Regions from separate parts of the Streptomyces sp. NPDC050617 genome, predicted to be linked through region 1. Evidence: riboswitches for the same ligand, from Rfam matches in the RefSeq annotation. Region 1 holds a riboswitch; each other region holds the start of a gene.

Region 1 (3,198 bases):
TGCCCTGTCATGACCCCCGGGCCTCCCACCGCGCGCCGCAGCACGGCCTCGTCGAGGACCGCGCACAGCCGCGTCGGCGACGCCCCCCGGAGCACCGCCTGCCGGGTCATCCGCACCGCCACCAACTCCTCGACCTGCTCGTCGGGCGGGTCGCCCAGCGCCGCCCGGGTGACCGCGCGCGCGTACTCGGGCGTCTGGAGCAGCCCCGGCACCACGGTCGTCTCCAGCGTGCGGGCCTGTGAGGCCGCGGTCTCCAGCGAGATGAAGTCCCGGTACTCGGCGGGCAGCAGGTCGCCGTACGCGTACCACCAGGTGTTCCGCGCCCCGTTCCGGTCCGCGGGGCCGGGGCTGCACAGTGCCGTCAGCAGGGCGCGCCGTTCGGCGTCCACCACCTCGTACGCGTCCAGGAGTCGCACCACGTCGGCGGGTTTCACGCCACTGCGACCGGTCTCGATACGGCTGACTTTCGACTGGTGCCAGCCCACCGCCGCCGCTGCCTGACGGCTCGTGAGCCCGGCCGTCTCGCGCTGTCGCCGCAGTTCCGCGCCGAGTTTGCGGCGGCGCACCGCAGGACCGTTCCCCATGATGACTCCTTTCACTCGGTGTCAATGCGCCAGTGTGCCGCGCAAATACGGTCTCCCGTCGCAGAGTTCACCGCTTTGAGCGACAGATATATGCACATCCGGCTGGATTGCCGCGGGGGCGACACCATCGATGGCAATCTGTCGCGGAGAGCCGTCCGGGGCACTCACACTTCACCGCGCAACGCCCCGGAAACCGGCCGGGTGGGAAAGGAACAACGCCGCCATGGCAGACCTGCAGGAAGCATCCGTCTCTCTGCCGACCGTGCCCGCCTCGGTCTCCGCGGCCCGGAGCCACGTCACGAACGTGCTCGCCGAATGGGGCCTGCCGGAGCGGACCGAGGCGGGCGGCATCGTCCGGCTGATCGTCTCCGAGCTCGCCACCAACGTGGTCCAGCACACGTGGGGGCGGTCGCCCGTCTTCACCGTGGTCGTCCAGCTCGACCGGGGCGAACTGCTGCGCATCGGCGTCGCCGACAGCCATCCGGGCCGCCCCAGGCGGCTCCCCGCCGCCGTCCAGCAGGACAACGGCCGCGGCATGGTCATCGTCCGCACCCTCACCAAGGAACTCGGCGGCACCCTCACCATCACCCCCGCCCCCGACGGCGGCAAGACCGTATGGATCACCCTGCCCTGGACGAGCCCACGGGCTCTGTGACCTGGCCGGACGACCGCCCCGGGGCCCGCCGGCCGGGACCTGATGGCGGACCGCCGTCGCGAGGCGTCGGCCGGGGCCGTGCTGCCGGGGTGCGTCCACGCCCGGACGGCGTCGCGGTGGTGGTGCAGGGCGGGAAGACCCCCTTCGCCAGGTCGGTGAGCAACGAGGCGAGCGGGGTCATCCCACCCTCGGACCGGGAAACGGCATGTGACTCCTCAAGGGACGTACGGGCGCTGTCCTGGCGCGCTCGAACTACCCTCGGTCACTGACATCGCCGGGTGCCCGGCGGCCCGTCAGCCCACGCGCCCGTAACTGACGCTCCGCGACCAGATCTTCTCCAGGCGCACCACCGTCCCGCTCTTCGGAGCGTGCCAGATCCGGCCCCTGCCGGCGTAGATGCCCACGTGGTAGACGCCGCCGCGGGAGTGGAAGAAGACCAGGTCGCCGCCCTTGCGGGAGGAAGCCGAGACATGCCGGGCGCGGTTGTACTGCGCGGCGGCCGTGCGCGGCAGCCGCTTGCCGGCGCGCTTGAAGGAGTAGAGGGTCAGGCCCGAGCAGTCGAAGCGGTAGGGGCCGGACGCCCCGTAGCGGTAAGGGGAGCCCTTCTTCGACGCCGCTACGCGCAGCGCCTTGGTGGACGCCGTGGCGGCCTCGGCCTCGGGGGCGCCGCTCGGCAGGAGAGCGGCGGCGCCGAAGGCGGCCAGGGTGAGTACGGAGGCGGCGCCGGTCCTGGACAGCAGTCGGGGGCGTGTGTGCGCTGTCATGCGCGACCCTTCGTCAACCGCCTGTGAAGGATGACCTGTCGGGTTCGGGCTGGCGAAGTTGCCCGGCCGCGTCCGCGGCTTCACCCCGAGGGGACCGCCTGTCGCACTTCGTCGATCAGGCGGCCCCCGCCGTGCTCGGGTCCTCCACTCCTGCCGATGCACTCTTGTCGACCAGACGCCCGGCACGGCGGCAGGACTCGGCGTCCGCCCGGACCGCCCCGCGGAGGCGGGGGCTTGTCGTCTCAGGGATCTTGACGCATCCCTGGTACGAATTCCGAGCCGAAATCGCCTTATGTGAGGCTGGTCACGACTGACCTGTTCGGGTGGACGCGCGGAGATTTCGTTCCGCGTCCCGAACCGTACGCAGCCCCGCACCAGCGGTGCGGTATCGCCGCCCGACCAGTACCCGCGCGCATCGCGCAAGTTGATCACTGCGAATCGTCCAGGCCCGTATACGCCTATCGGGGGATGGGCATTGAGCTACCTGCGGGTCAACTCACCGGACCCGATGGCATCGTCACCCGGCCCGTCCGCCGCTCCCCGTCCAGTACCCGCATGGCACGTTCCAGCGTGGGCGCGTGCAGCTCGCTCTCGCCGCGCTCGTGCATCACGGCCAGCGCGTCGCGCAGCCCCGCGGCCTTGGCGGCCAGCGCCTGAGCCGCCCGCAGCGCGGCGTAAGTGTCGTGGCCGCGCGCCGGGTTGACGCGGCCCAGCAGGTCGACCGCCTCCAGATAGCGGTCGACGAGCTCGCTCTCCGCGCGCGTGAGCGGCGGCAGCGGCGGCAGTTCGGGCGGCAGCACCGGAGCTCACCGGGCGCCGGGCGAGCCGGCGCCCGGCGCGGCGCCGTTGGCCTTGCGGCTGCTGACCAGGTGGTCCACCAGCCCGTACGCCACGGCGCCCGCGGCGTCGAAGACCTTGTCGCGCTCGATGTCCGAGCTGACGCGCCCGGCGCTCTGCCCGGTGTGCCGTACGAGCATCTCCTCCAGCTGCTCGCGCGTGCGCAGCAGTTCCCTGGCGTGGATCTGGAGGTCCGAGGTCTGCCCCTGGATCGGCTCGCTGAAGAACGGCTGGTGGATCAGGACGCGCGCGTTCGGCAGCGCGAACCGCTTGCCGGGGGTGCCCGCGGCCAGCAGTACGGCGGCGCTGGACGCCGCCTGGCCCAGGCAGCCCGTCTCGATGTCGCACGACACGTAGC
Region 2 (3,198 bases), on a different contig from region 1:
GACCGGTCAGGAGAGAACGGTGGGGAAGCGAGGCACCGGAGGCCGGGGACGCAGCCGGGGACGCGAGGGCGCGCCCGCGGGGGTGTCCTCGCGACCGTCCATGGGGATGTCCGCGGGGATGTCCGCCCGACCGTCCGCGAACGGGCTCTCCCGCCGCGCCGTGATCGCCAACCGCCTGGCGCTCTGGCTCCCCGCCGTGCTCATCGTCGGCGGCGTCCTCTTCGACGTCCTGACCCCGCCGAAGTACACCGGGGCCCCCTTCCTGTCGGCCGCTCCGCTGGTCGCGGCACCGCTCTTCGGGCGGCGCGGCACGGCGGCCGTCGCCGTCGCGGCCGTGGCCGCCGCGGCCGGGACCAACGCGTACCACCGGGCGGTGAACTCCTTCGAGACCGCGACCAAGACCGCGACCGTCCTGACCGTCGCCATCCTCGCGCTCGGCATCAACCGCATCGTGCGCCGCAGCGACCAGCAGCTGGAGTCCGCGCGCGGCATCGCGGAGGCGGCCCAGCGCGCCGTGCTGCCGACGCCCCCGGCCAGTATCGGCGTGGGGCTGTGCGTCGCGGCGCGCTATGTGGCGGCGCAGGCGGACGCCCGTATCGGCGGCGATCTGTACGCGGTGCAGGACACTCCGCACGGCGTACGCGTCATCGTCGGCGACGTCCGGGGCAAGGGACTGGAGGCGGTCGAGGCGGTCGCCGTCGTGATCGGCGCGTTCCGGGAGGCGGCGGAGCAGGAGGCGACCCTGGAAGCGCTCGCGGCGCGGCTGGAGCGGGCGTTGCAGCGGGAGGGGGCGAGACGGGAGGGGCTGGACCAGTTCGAGGGGTTCACCACGGCCGTACTCGCGGAGGTGGCGGTGACGGGGGCGGAGCCGGGGGCGGGATCGGAGTCGGAGTCGGCGTCGGAGTCGGGGGCGGTGACGGGGGTGGAATCGGCGTCGGAGCCGGTATCGGGGCCGGAGTCGGATGGCGCGGTGCTGCGCGTCGTGAACCGCGGCCACCCGCCGCCGCTGCTGCTGTACGCGGACGGCAAGGCGGTGGAGGCATCGCCGGAGGTGCCGGCGCTGCCGCTGGGCATGGGCGACCTGGGCGTATGGCCGGACCGGGTGGACGTATGGGACTTTCCGGCGGGAACGACGCTGCTGCTGTTCACGGACGGGGTGACGGAGGCCAGGGACGAGCGGGGCGTCTTCTACGATCCGCAGGCCCGGCTGAACGGGCGGCTGTTCGACGGGCCGGACCTGCTGCTGGAGGAACTCGCGGCGGATGTCGCGCGGCATACGGGCGGGGGGACGTCGGACGATATGGCCCTGCTGGCGATCCGGCGGGGCGGGAGCGGGGGCGGAGGCGCGGGCCCGAGCGGGGGCGCGGGCCGGAGTGGGAGCGCGGGCCCAAGCGGGGGCGGGAGCGCGGGTCCAGGCGGGAGCGGGGGCGGAGCGGGGCGGCTGCCGGGGGCCGGGGATCGGGAACACGGTGCGTAGTGGATCTTGATCACTGCGCATAACGACTGGTGCACGATCGCCGCCGAGGGGTTTCGGCTGCTGCGACGACTCGACCGCTTTCGCCGACGCGTGTCCATAAAGTCCTCACCAAAGCCTGCGCGGATTACGGGCAACAGCTTGGTATCCGGGTCTCGCTTCTATTAACGTTCGATAACGCAGCGCGGTCGTCACAACCGCCGCAAGAGGCGGCACCGTGCGCCTTCGCCGAATCCCGCAGGCACCAGCAACACCGGCAACACCGTACGTACCCAGCACCATCGGCAGCACCGGCAACACGAGGCACCAGGGAACCGGGGAACCACCAACCTTGGGGTGAGTCGGACGCCTTCGCGAGAAGGGGCCCGTAGGAGACCTTCCTGCTCCGAACCCGTCAGCTAACCCGGTAGGCGAGAAGGAAGGAAAGGAGTGCGCCCCCGTGGCGTCCAACAAGCCTGCCCTCGACGAGCCGATGTACGAGCCGGCGTACGAGTCGATGTACGAGCCGACGCACGCTCGGTCGTTTGAGCCCCCGTACGAACCCGCCGTACTTGCCGAGCCTGCCGCATCCGCCTCCGGTTTCGAGACCGTTGAGGCCGGCCCGGTCCCCGACGCCCACGCCGCCGCCGCGCACTTCGCAGCGGATGGTGGAGCGGACGCTGAAGTGGACGCTGAAGCGGACCCCAATGAGGGCTGGTCGGGGGAGCGGGGCGCGGAGCTGTGGGAGGAGTGGAACCCCGCCGAGGACCCCGCGGGCCCGGCCCGCGGCAAGCACCGGGTCGGCAAGCAGCGCGGCGGCACGATGGCCCGTAGCGGAGCGGTGCTCGGCGTCGGTGTCATCGCGGCGGTCGGGGCGGGCGGCATGGCGAGCGCCAAGGACCGCCCGGCGCCGCCGATATCCGTGCCCGACCTGGCGCATCTGGCCGATCAGGTGGGCGAGTTGCCGGGGAAGCTGCCGGCCGTCGAGGACCTGCCGGGCATCGGCTCGCTCGTAGCGGACGACTCCGCTCCGGAGACGGCGGGGGCTTCTGAGGCTTCCGTTGCGGATCAGCAGCCGCTGTCCCGGATGGGCCTGTCCGCGGAGGACGCGGCGAACGGCGTCGCCGACGCGGGTGAGGCGCTCCGCGCCCGCATCCTTCAGCAGGCCGAGCACCAGCAGTCCGCCGCGGCCGACGAGTCGCGTGATGCCGCCGCCCGAGCCGCGGAGGCCGAGGCCGCCGACGCGGCGGCGAAGCGGAAGGCGGATGCCGAGGCAGAAGCGGAAGCGGCGGCCAAGCGGAAGGCCGAGAAGGCGGCGGAGGCTGCGGAGGCGGCTGAGGCCGCGAAGGCCGCCCACCAGAAGGCGGAGGGGAAGCCGGGGGCGACGGCGCAGGGCACGGCGCAGGCTCAGCCGACGGGCTCGTACACGCTGCCCGTCGGCTCGTACACGCTTACCGCCGGATTCGGCCAGTCGGGCGACATGTGGTCCGCCAACCACACCGGGCAGGACTTCGCGGCGCCGACGGGTACGCCGATCAAGGCGGTGCACGGCGGCACGATCACGCAGGCCGGGTGGGCGGGTTCGTACGGCTACCGCACGGTGCTCACCCTGGACGACGGCACTGAGCTGTGGTTCTGCCACCAGTCGTCGATCTCCGTGACCTCCGGAAAGGTGAAGACGGGCGACGTCATCGGCCGGGTCGGCGCGACCGGCAATGTCACCGGCCCCCATCTGCACCTGGAGG
Region 3 (3,198 bases), on a different contig from region 1:
TGGTGACGAACAGGTCGTCGCCGACGATCTGGACCTTCTCGCCCAGCTTGTCGGTGAGGACCTTCCAGCCCGCCCAGTCGTCCTCGTACAGCGGGTCCTCGATGGAGACCAGCGGGTAGGAGGCGACGAGCTCCTCGTAGTACTCCGTCATCTGCGCGGCGGAGCGCTCCTGGCCCTCGAAGGCGTAGACGCCGTCCTTGTAGAACTCGGAGGCGGCGACGTCGAGCGCCAGCGCGATGTCCTGGCCGGGCGCGTAACCGGCCTGCTTGATGGCCTCGATGATGAGGTCGAGCGCCTCGCGGTTCGAGCCCAGGTTCGGGGCGAAGCCGCCCTCGTCGCCGAGGCCGGTGGACAGGCCGCGCTCCTTCAGCACGCTCTTGAGCGTGTGGTAGACCTCGGCGCCCCAGCGCAGCGCCTCGGAGAAGGACTCCGCGCCGATCGGCGCGATCATGAACTCCTGGATGTCCACGTTGGAGTCGGCGTGCGAGCCGCCGTTGAGGATGTTCATCATCGGCACCGGCAGCAGGTGCGCGTTCGGGCCGCCGAGGTAGCGGAAGAGCGGCAGGTCGGACGCCTCGGAGGCGGCGTGCGCGACGGCGAGGGAGACGCCGAGGATGGCGTTGGCGCCGAGCGAGGACTTGTCCGCGGTGGCGTCCAGGTCGAACATCGCCTGGTCGATCAGGCGCTGCTCGGTGGCGTCGTAGCCGACGAGCTCCGGGCCGATCTGCTCGATGACGGCGAGGACGGCCTTCTCGACGCCCTTGCCCTGGTAGCGGTTGCGGTCGCCGTCACGCAGCTCCAGCGCCTCGAAGGCACCGGTGGAGGCGCCGGACGGCACGGCGGCACGGCCCGTGGAGCCGTCGTCGAGGCCGACCTCGACCTCGACCGTGGGGTTGCCTCGCGAGTCGAGGATCTCGCGAGCTACGACGACGTCGATGGACGGCACGAGTGTCTCCTTCATGGGGTGACTGGTTTCTGCACCCCGAGCCTAACGGGCCGGGGGACGTCCGCCCGCGCGCAGCCCGGACCGTGAGCGGAAAAATGGGCCGAAGAGCCAGATCAGAGGATGAATGACGGCGTTGTTCGCCGAAGGGGGAATGGGGCGGGAACCGGACAGGTCCGAAGGACCGGCGACGGGCCCCGGATATGCGAGTGCCCCGCTACGGCGCGATCGGGGGGGGGGATGGCGCGCCGGAGCGGGGCGGTCTCTCATGAGCGGAGAGACGGGGGCGGCGGTGAAGCCGCCCCCAGGGAACGGATCAGCTCAGGTGGAGCTGCTGACCCGGGTAGATCAGGTTGGCGTCGGAGACGATGCCCTTGTTCAGGTTGTACAGCTTCTGCCAGCCGCCCTTGACGCCGTGCTCCTTGGCGATCTTGCCGAGGGTGTCGCCGGACTTGACCTTGTACTCGCCGTCGCCCTTCTGGATGGACTTCGGCGCGACGGGCTTCGGCGCGGCCTGCTTGGGGGCCTGCTGCTTCGGAGCCTGCTGCTTCGGCGCGTAGTGCTTGGGGGCCTGCTGCTTCGGCGCGGCCTGGCGCTGGCTGCGGTCCGCGTGCTGCGTGCCGCGGCTGCTGGAGCCGGTGTCGACGCCGGCGGCGGGGCCGCCGGAGGTCAGGTTGCCGGCGCCGGCGCAGGACCAGGCGCCCGGGCCCTGCATGGCGAGCAGCTTCTCGGCGGTGGCGATCTGCTGGCCCTTGGTGGCCTGGTCGGCGCGCGGGGCGTACTGGGTGCCACCCGCGGCGGCCCAGCTGGACTGGTTGAACTGCAGGCCGCCGTAGTAGCCGTTGCCGGTGTTGATCGACCAGTTACCACCGGACTCGCACTGCGCGACCTTGTCCCAGGTGGAGACGGAGGCGGCGGAGGCCGAGGTGGCGCCCATCAGCGGGACGGCGACAGCGGCACCGGCGACGCCGGCGAGCGTGGCGACACGGACGGCCTTGGACGGACGGCGGTGCTTGCCCTTGGAGATAAGCATGTTGGTTTCCTCACCGACGCCTACGAGGTGAGCTGTCGGGTTCGGGCTGTGAGCTGCCCGGCCTCGTGTGCCGGAGCACACGGGGCTTCACCCCTAGCCGTCCCGGTCCCCGTCGGTGTCGACGGGCCGTTCCGGCGGCCTACCTGGTTCCCCCGCTCCTGCCTACGGCGCTTTCGCGACGAATCCAGCGACCGCCGGCAGGATTCGGCGTGGCGATCGTGGTGCTCACGGTGGCGAGCGGTGACGACGTTAAACACACTGCCCAGGAGGGTTCAAACCCCCCTCCCTGACGGCAGTTGCCTCTACTTACCCACAGAAACAGCGCATTTCCGCAGGTGAGAGACGGTAGGGAAAGATCGGACAGGCGGGGAACCCGGGACTGTCAACGAGACCCATGTCTCACTTTCCGCCGGAACGGACATACCGCCCGTACCGTCGGACTCACGTCCCGAGATCAAGCTTTTGACCAGGGAAAATGAGATCGGGGTCGCTTCCCACGGTGCTGTGGTTGCGTTCGTAGAGGGTGTTCCAGCCGCCGGAGACGGAGTGCTCCTCCGCGATCACGGACAGGCTGTCTCCCGACTGCACCGTGTAGTCACGGGGGGCCTGTTGGGGCGTACGGGACGCGTGCCCGCCGCGCGATTCCCCGCCGCGCGAGGCATGCCGGCCGCCGCTCCGCCCGCCGTCGTCCCGCGCGGGGCCTTCGGCGCCGTCGCTCCCCTTGCTCCCCGCGCTCCCCTTCTCCCCCTCATCGGAACCGCCGCGGTGCCGGCCCTCGCCGGACGTCGGTGTGCCCGTGGCCCCGGTCGCGGGGGTGGTGGGGTCGGCGGAGGTCCCAGGGGGCGTGGAAGGGGTGCTGGAGGGCGTCTGGGAGGGCTTGCCGCCGGGCTCGGGGCTCTCGGCCGAACCGGACCCCTTCTTACCGGCGTCCGCCTCACCGGTCCCCTTCTTACCCGGATCACTCGAATCACCCGGGCTGCCCGGACCGCCCGTACCGCTCGGCGTCGTGCTCGGCCCGCCCTTCGGGGAGTGGGTCTTGCCCGAGTCCGTACGGTCGTCGCCCGAGGAGCCCTTCGACGGCCCCGAGCTGTGCGACGGCGCGGGCGACTGGGCGGAGGGCTTCGAGGAGGACTCGGCGGACGGCTTCGAGGAGGGCGCCTCGGAGCTGCCGGGGTCGACGCCGGGGGCCGCGCTGCCGCGCGTGAGACCGGAGGCGACCGCG
Region 4 (3,198 bases), on a different contig from region 1:
CGCGGACAGCGAGATCGAGCGGCTCGTGGGCAACCGCCTCGACGAGATCCCGCACGAGCTGGCCAACCCGGCCCGGCGGGCCGCCATGGCGCTGTCCAAGCAGCTCTTCCCCGCGGGCGCCCGCATGTCGCGGCCCCGCCAGGGCACCGAGGACACCGTCCGGAACATCGACGCCGCGGCCGTACGGGCTTTCTACGAGGCGCACGTACGGCCCGCCACCGCGACCGCCGTGGTCGTCGGCGACTTCACCGGCGTCGACCTGGCCGAGGCCCTCGCGGACACGCTCGGCACGTGGACCGGCGGCACCGCCGAGCCGTATCCGGTCACGCCCATCACCGCCGACGACACCGGCCGGGTGGTGATCGTGGACCGCCCCGGCGCCGTGCAGACCCAGCTGCTCATCGGCCGGATCGGCCCCGACCGGCACGACCGCGTCTGGCCCGCCCAGGTCCTCGGCGCGTACTGCCTCGGCGGCACCCTCACCTCGCGCCTGGACCGCGTCCTGCGCGAGGAGAAGGGCTACACCTACGGTGTCCGCTCCTACGCCCAGGTGCTGCGCTCCTCGGAGCCCACGGCCCTCCAGGGGTCCACGGGCGCCTCGCTGCTGGCCATCAGCGGCTCGGTGGACACCGAGTCCACCGGACCGGCGCTCGCGGACCTGTGGACCGTGCTGCGGACGCTGGCCGCCGAGGGGCTGACGGACGCCGAGCGCGACGTCGCCGTGCAGAACCTCGTGGGCGTCGCCCCGCTGAAGTACGAGACGGCCGCCGCCGTCGCCGGGACGCTCGCCGACCAGGTCGAGCAGCACCTCCCGGACGACTTCCAGGCCCAGCTGTACGCGCGCCTCGCGGAGACCGGCACGGTGGAGGCCACCGCGGCCGCCGTCAGCGCCTTCCCGGCCGACCGGCTCGTCACGGTCCTCGTCGGCGACGCCGCGGAGATCCAGGGGCCCGTCAAGGCGCTCGGCATCGGAGAGGTGACGGTCGTCTCCGGCTGACCGCCGGGAAAAAGGACCGCGATAACGGCAGGACCCCCATAACGGGGTGAGTGGGGCGCGAGGGACCTTTGGGGCCTTCGCGCCCCGCTGTATGTCCGGTTTATCGGAGAGGTTGCCTTTCTGCTGTGTGGCCTAGGGCACAAAATCGCGGTTCTGTTTGCCGATTGAAAGAAGCGCCGAATAAGTTCGTGGCGGTTGTCCGTCAGATGTGAGTCGCATCCGCGGCCCCGGGCAACCATCGCCGAGTCCCCGAGATGGCGTGAGCCAGGGGAGCCGGGGACCCACACGTCCCTGGGGTGAATCGGACCCCTTCCCGGAGGGGCCCGTAGGAGACCTTCCTGCTCCGAACCCGTCAGCTAACCCGGTAGGCGAGAAGGAAGGAAAGGATCAGCCGTACCTATGGCGTTCACCCGTGCCACCGGGAAGCACCGTCGTCCGAGCCGCGCCGTGCGCGTCGGCGCCAACGCGGCGGGGGTCGCGACCCTGGCCGCGACCGGCGTCGTCGCCGGCCTCGCCTCCCCGGCCCTCGCGTCCGGCGGCGACCGCGCCCCGCAGGTCGAGGACACCGGCCTCACCCAGGCCGTCGTCATGAGCAACGACGTCGCCGACAGCATCGGCGCCCAGGCCGACACCCAGCAGCACGCGGCCGAGGCGGCCGCCGCCAAGGCGAAGGCCGAAGCCGAGGCCAAGGCGAAGGCCGCCGAGGCCAAGAAGCGCGCCGAGGAGGCCAAGCGGAAGGCCGACGCGGAGCGCGCCGCCAAGGCGAAGGCCGCCCGAGACGAGGAGCGCAGGCGGCTCAACGCCTTCGTCCTGCCGGTCGACGGCTCGTACGTCTCCACCGGCTACAAGGCGTCCAGCGGACTGTGGTCCTCCGGCAGCCACACCGGCGTCGACTTCCACGCCGGCCAGGGCTCCTCCGTGCACGCCGTGGGCGCGGGCACCGTCGTGGAGGCCGGCTGGGGCGGCGCGTACGGCAACAACATCGTCATCAAGATGAACGACGGCACGTACACGCAGTACGGGCACCTCTCCTCCATCGGCGTCTCCGTCGGCCAGACGGTCACTCCGGGGCAGCAGATAGCCCTCTCGGGCGCCACCGGCAACGTCACCGGCCCGCACCTGCACTTCGAGGCCCGTACGTCCCCCGAGTACGGCTCCGACATCGACCCCGTCGCGTACCTGCGCGCGCACGGCGTCAGCCTCTGAACCTCGCACAGAAGGCCCCGGCCCTCCCGGCCGGGGCCTTCTGCGTGCGCGAGTGCCGCCTGTACGCACGCAAAAGCCGCGGCGACCGTGAGAACAGTCACCGCGGCCCGTCGCCGCGCGCGGCCGTGCCGCGCCGGTGGAAACCGAATCAGACGGTCTCCGGGAGCTCCTCGAGGCCCTCGGCGACCAGCTTCGCGAGGCGGTCGAGCGCGGCCTCGGCGTCGTCGGCCTCGGAGGCGAGGACGATCTCCTCGCCGCCCTGGGCGCCCAGGCCCAGCACCGCCAGCATGGAGGCGGCGTTGACCGGGTTGCCGTCGGCCTTGGCGATCGTCACGGGGACGCCCGAGGCGGTCGCGGCTCGGACGAAGATCGACGCGGGGCGGGCGTGCAGCCCCTCGGCCCAGCCGACGGTGACGCGGCGCTCAACCATGGTGTTGCCCTTCAAGTCGTCATTGGTTGTCTAGACCAGTCTCTCACGGTGCCGCCGTCGCTCCTGCGGAGACGTCCGGCGCCGCGCCGCCCCCTGCTCCCTCCTCCATTGTGCCGCCCCGCCCGCCGTCACCCGCCTCCACCTGCCGTGCTCCCGCGCCCGCCGCGCCCCTCCCCACCCTGCCCCGACCCTCCGGTGTCCGCGAGCCGAGCTCTGTCGGCGCCCGGTCGTACGCTGGCCCCATGCACACGCCGTCGGAGCACGCCGCGTACCCGACCCACTGGGAAGCCGATGTCGTGCTGCGCGACGGCGGCACGGCTCAGATCCGGCCCATCACCGAAGCCGACGCGCAGCGCCTGACCAGCTTCTACGAGCAGGTCTCGGACGAGTCGAAGTACTACCGCTTCTTCGCCCCCTATCCGCGCCTGTCCGACCGCGACGTCCACCGCTTCACCCACCACGACTACGTGGACCGGGTCGGCCTCGCCGCCACGGTCGGCGACGAGTTCATCGCCACCGTCCGCTACGACCGCATCGACGCGCGCGGCATGGCCGCCACCGCCCC

Evidence for each region. A riboswitch is a leader RNA that binds a small molecule or an ion and turns the genes downstream of it on or off. The one in region 1 is predicted to bind cyclic di-AMP.
Region 2: another riboswitch for cyclic di-AMP. It lies ahead of AB0I49_RS16790 (peptidoglycan DD-metalloendopeptidase family protein); the one in region 1 lies ahead of AB0I49_RS20535 (C40 family peptidase).
Region 3: another riboswitch for cyclic di-AMP. It lies ahead of AB0I49_RS34190 (transglycosylase family protein); the one in region 1 lies ahead of AB0I49_RS20535 (C40 family peptidase).
Region 4: another riboswitch for cyclic di-AMP. It lies ahead of AB0I49_RS00365 (M23 family metallopeptidase); the one in region 1 lies ahead of AB0I49_RS20535 (C40 family peptidase).

What each region holds. Positions count from the first base shown of each region.
Region 1 covers NZ_JBFAIS010000015.1:12,041-15,238, forward strand. Annotated here, with positions in the region: gene AB0I49_RS20525 (helix-turn-helix transcriptional regulator) at 1-584, opposite strand, end outside; gene AB0I49_RS20530 (ATP-binding protein) at 808-1,239, shown strand; gene AB0I49_RS20535 (C40 family peptidase) at 1,533-2,003, opposite strand; cyclic di-AMP (ydaO/yuaA leader) riboswitch at 2,007-2,216, opposite strand; gene AB0I49_RS20540 (hypothetical protein) at 2,495-2,803, opposite strand; gene AB0I49_RS20545 (ATP-dependent Clp protease proteolytic subunit) at 2,810-3,198, opposite strand, start outside.
Region 2 covers NZ_JBFAIS010000011.1:29,786-32,983, reverse strand. Annotated here, with positions in the region: gene AB0I49_RS16795 (PP2C family protein-serine/threonine phosphatase) at 119-1,477, shown strand; cyclic di-AMP (ydaO/yuaA leader) riboswitch at 1,753-1,902, shown strand; gene AB0I49_RS16790 (peptidoglycan DD-metalloendopeptidase family protein) at 1,914-3,198, shown strand, end outside.
Region 3 covers NZ_JBFAIS010000038.1:17,802-20,999, forward strand. Annotated here, with positions in the region: gene eno (phosphopyruvate hydratase) at 1-946, opposite strand, end outside; gene AB0I49_RS34190 (transglycosylase family protein) at 1,260-1,976, opposite strand; cyclic di-AMP (ydaO/yuaA leader) riboswitch at 1,979-2,123, opposite strand; gene AB0I49_RS34195 (transglycosylase family protein) at 2,418-3,198, opposite strand, start outside.
Region 4 covers NZ_JBFAIS010000001.1:84,423-87,620, forward strand. Annotated here, with positions in the region: gene AB0I49_RS00360 (pitrilysin family protein) at 1-997, shown strand, start outside; cyclic di-AMP (ydaO/yuaA leader) riboswitch at 1,227-1,383, shown strand; gene AB0I49_RS00365 (M23 family metallopeptidase) at 1,397-2,203, shown strand; gene AB0I49_RS00370 (HPr family phosphocarrier protein) at 2,352-2,633, opposite strand; gene AB0I49_RS00375 (GNAT family N-acetyltransferase) at 2,876-3,198, shown strand, end outside.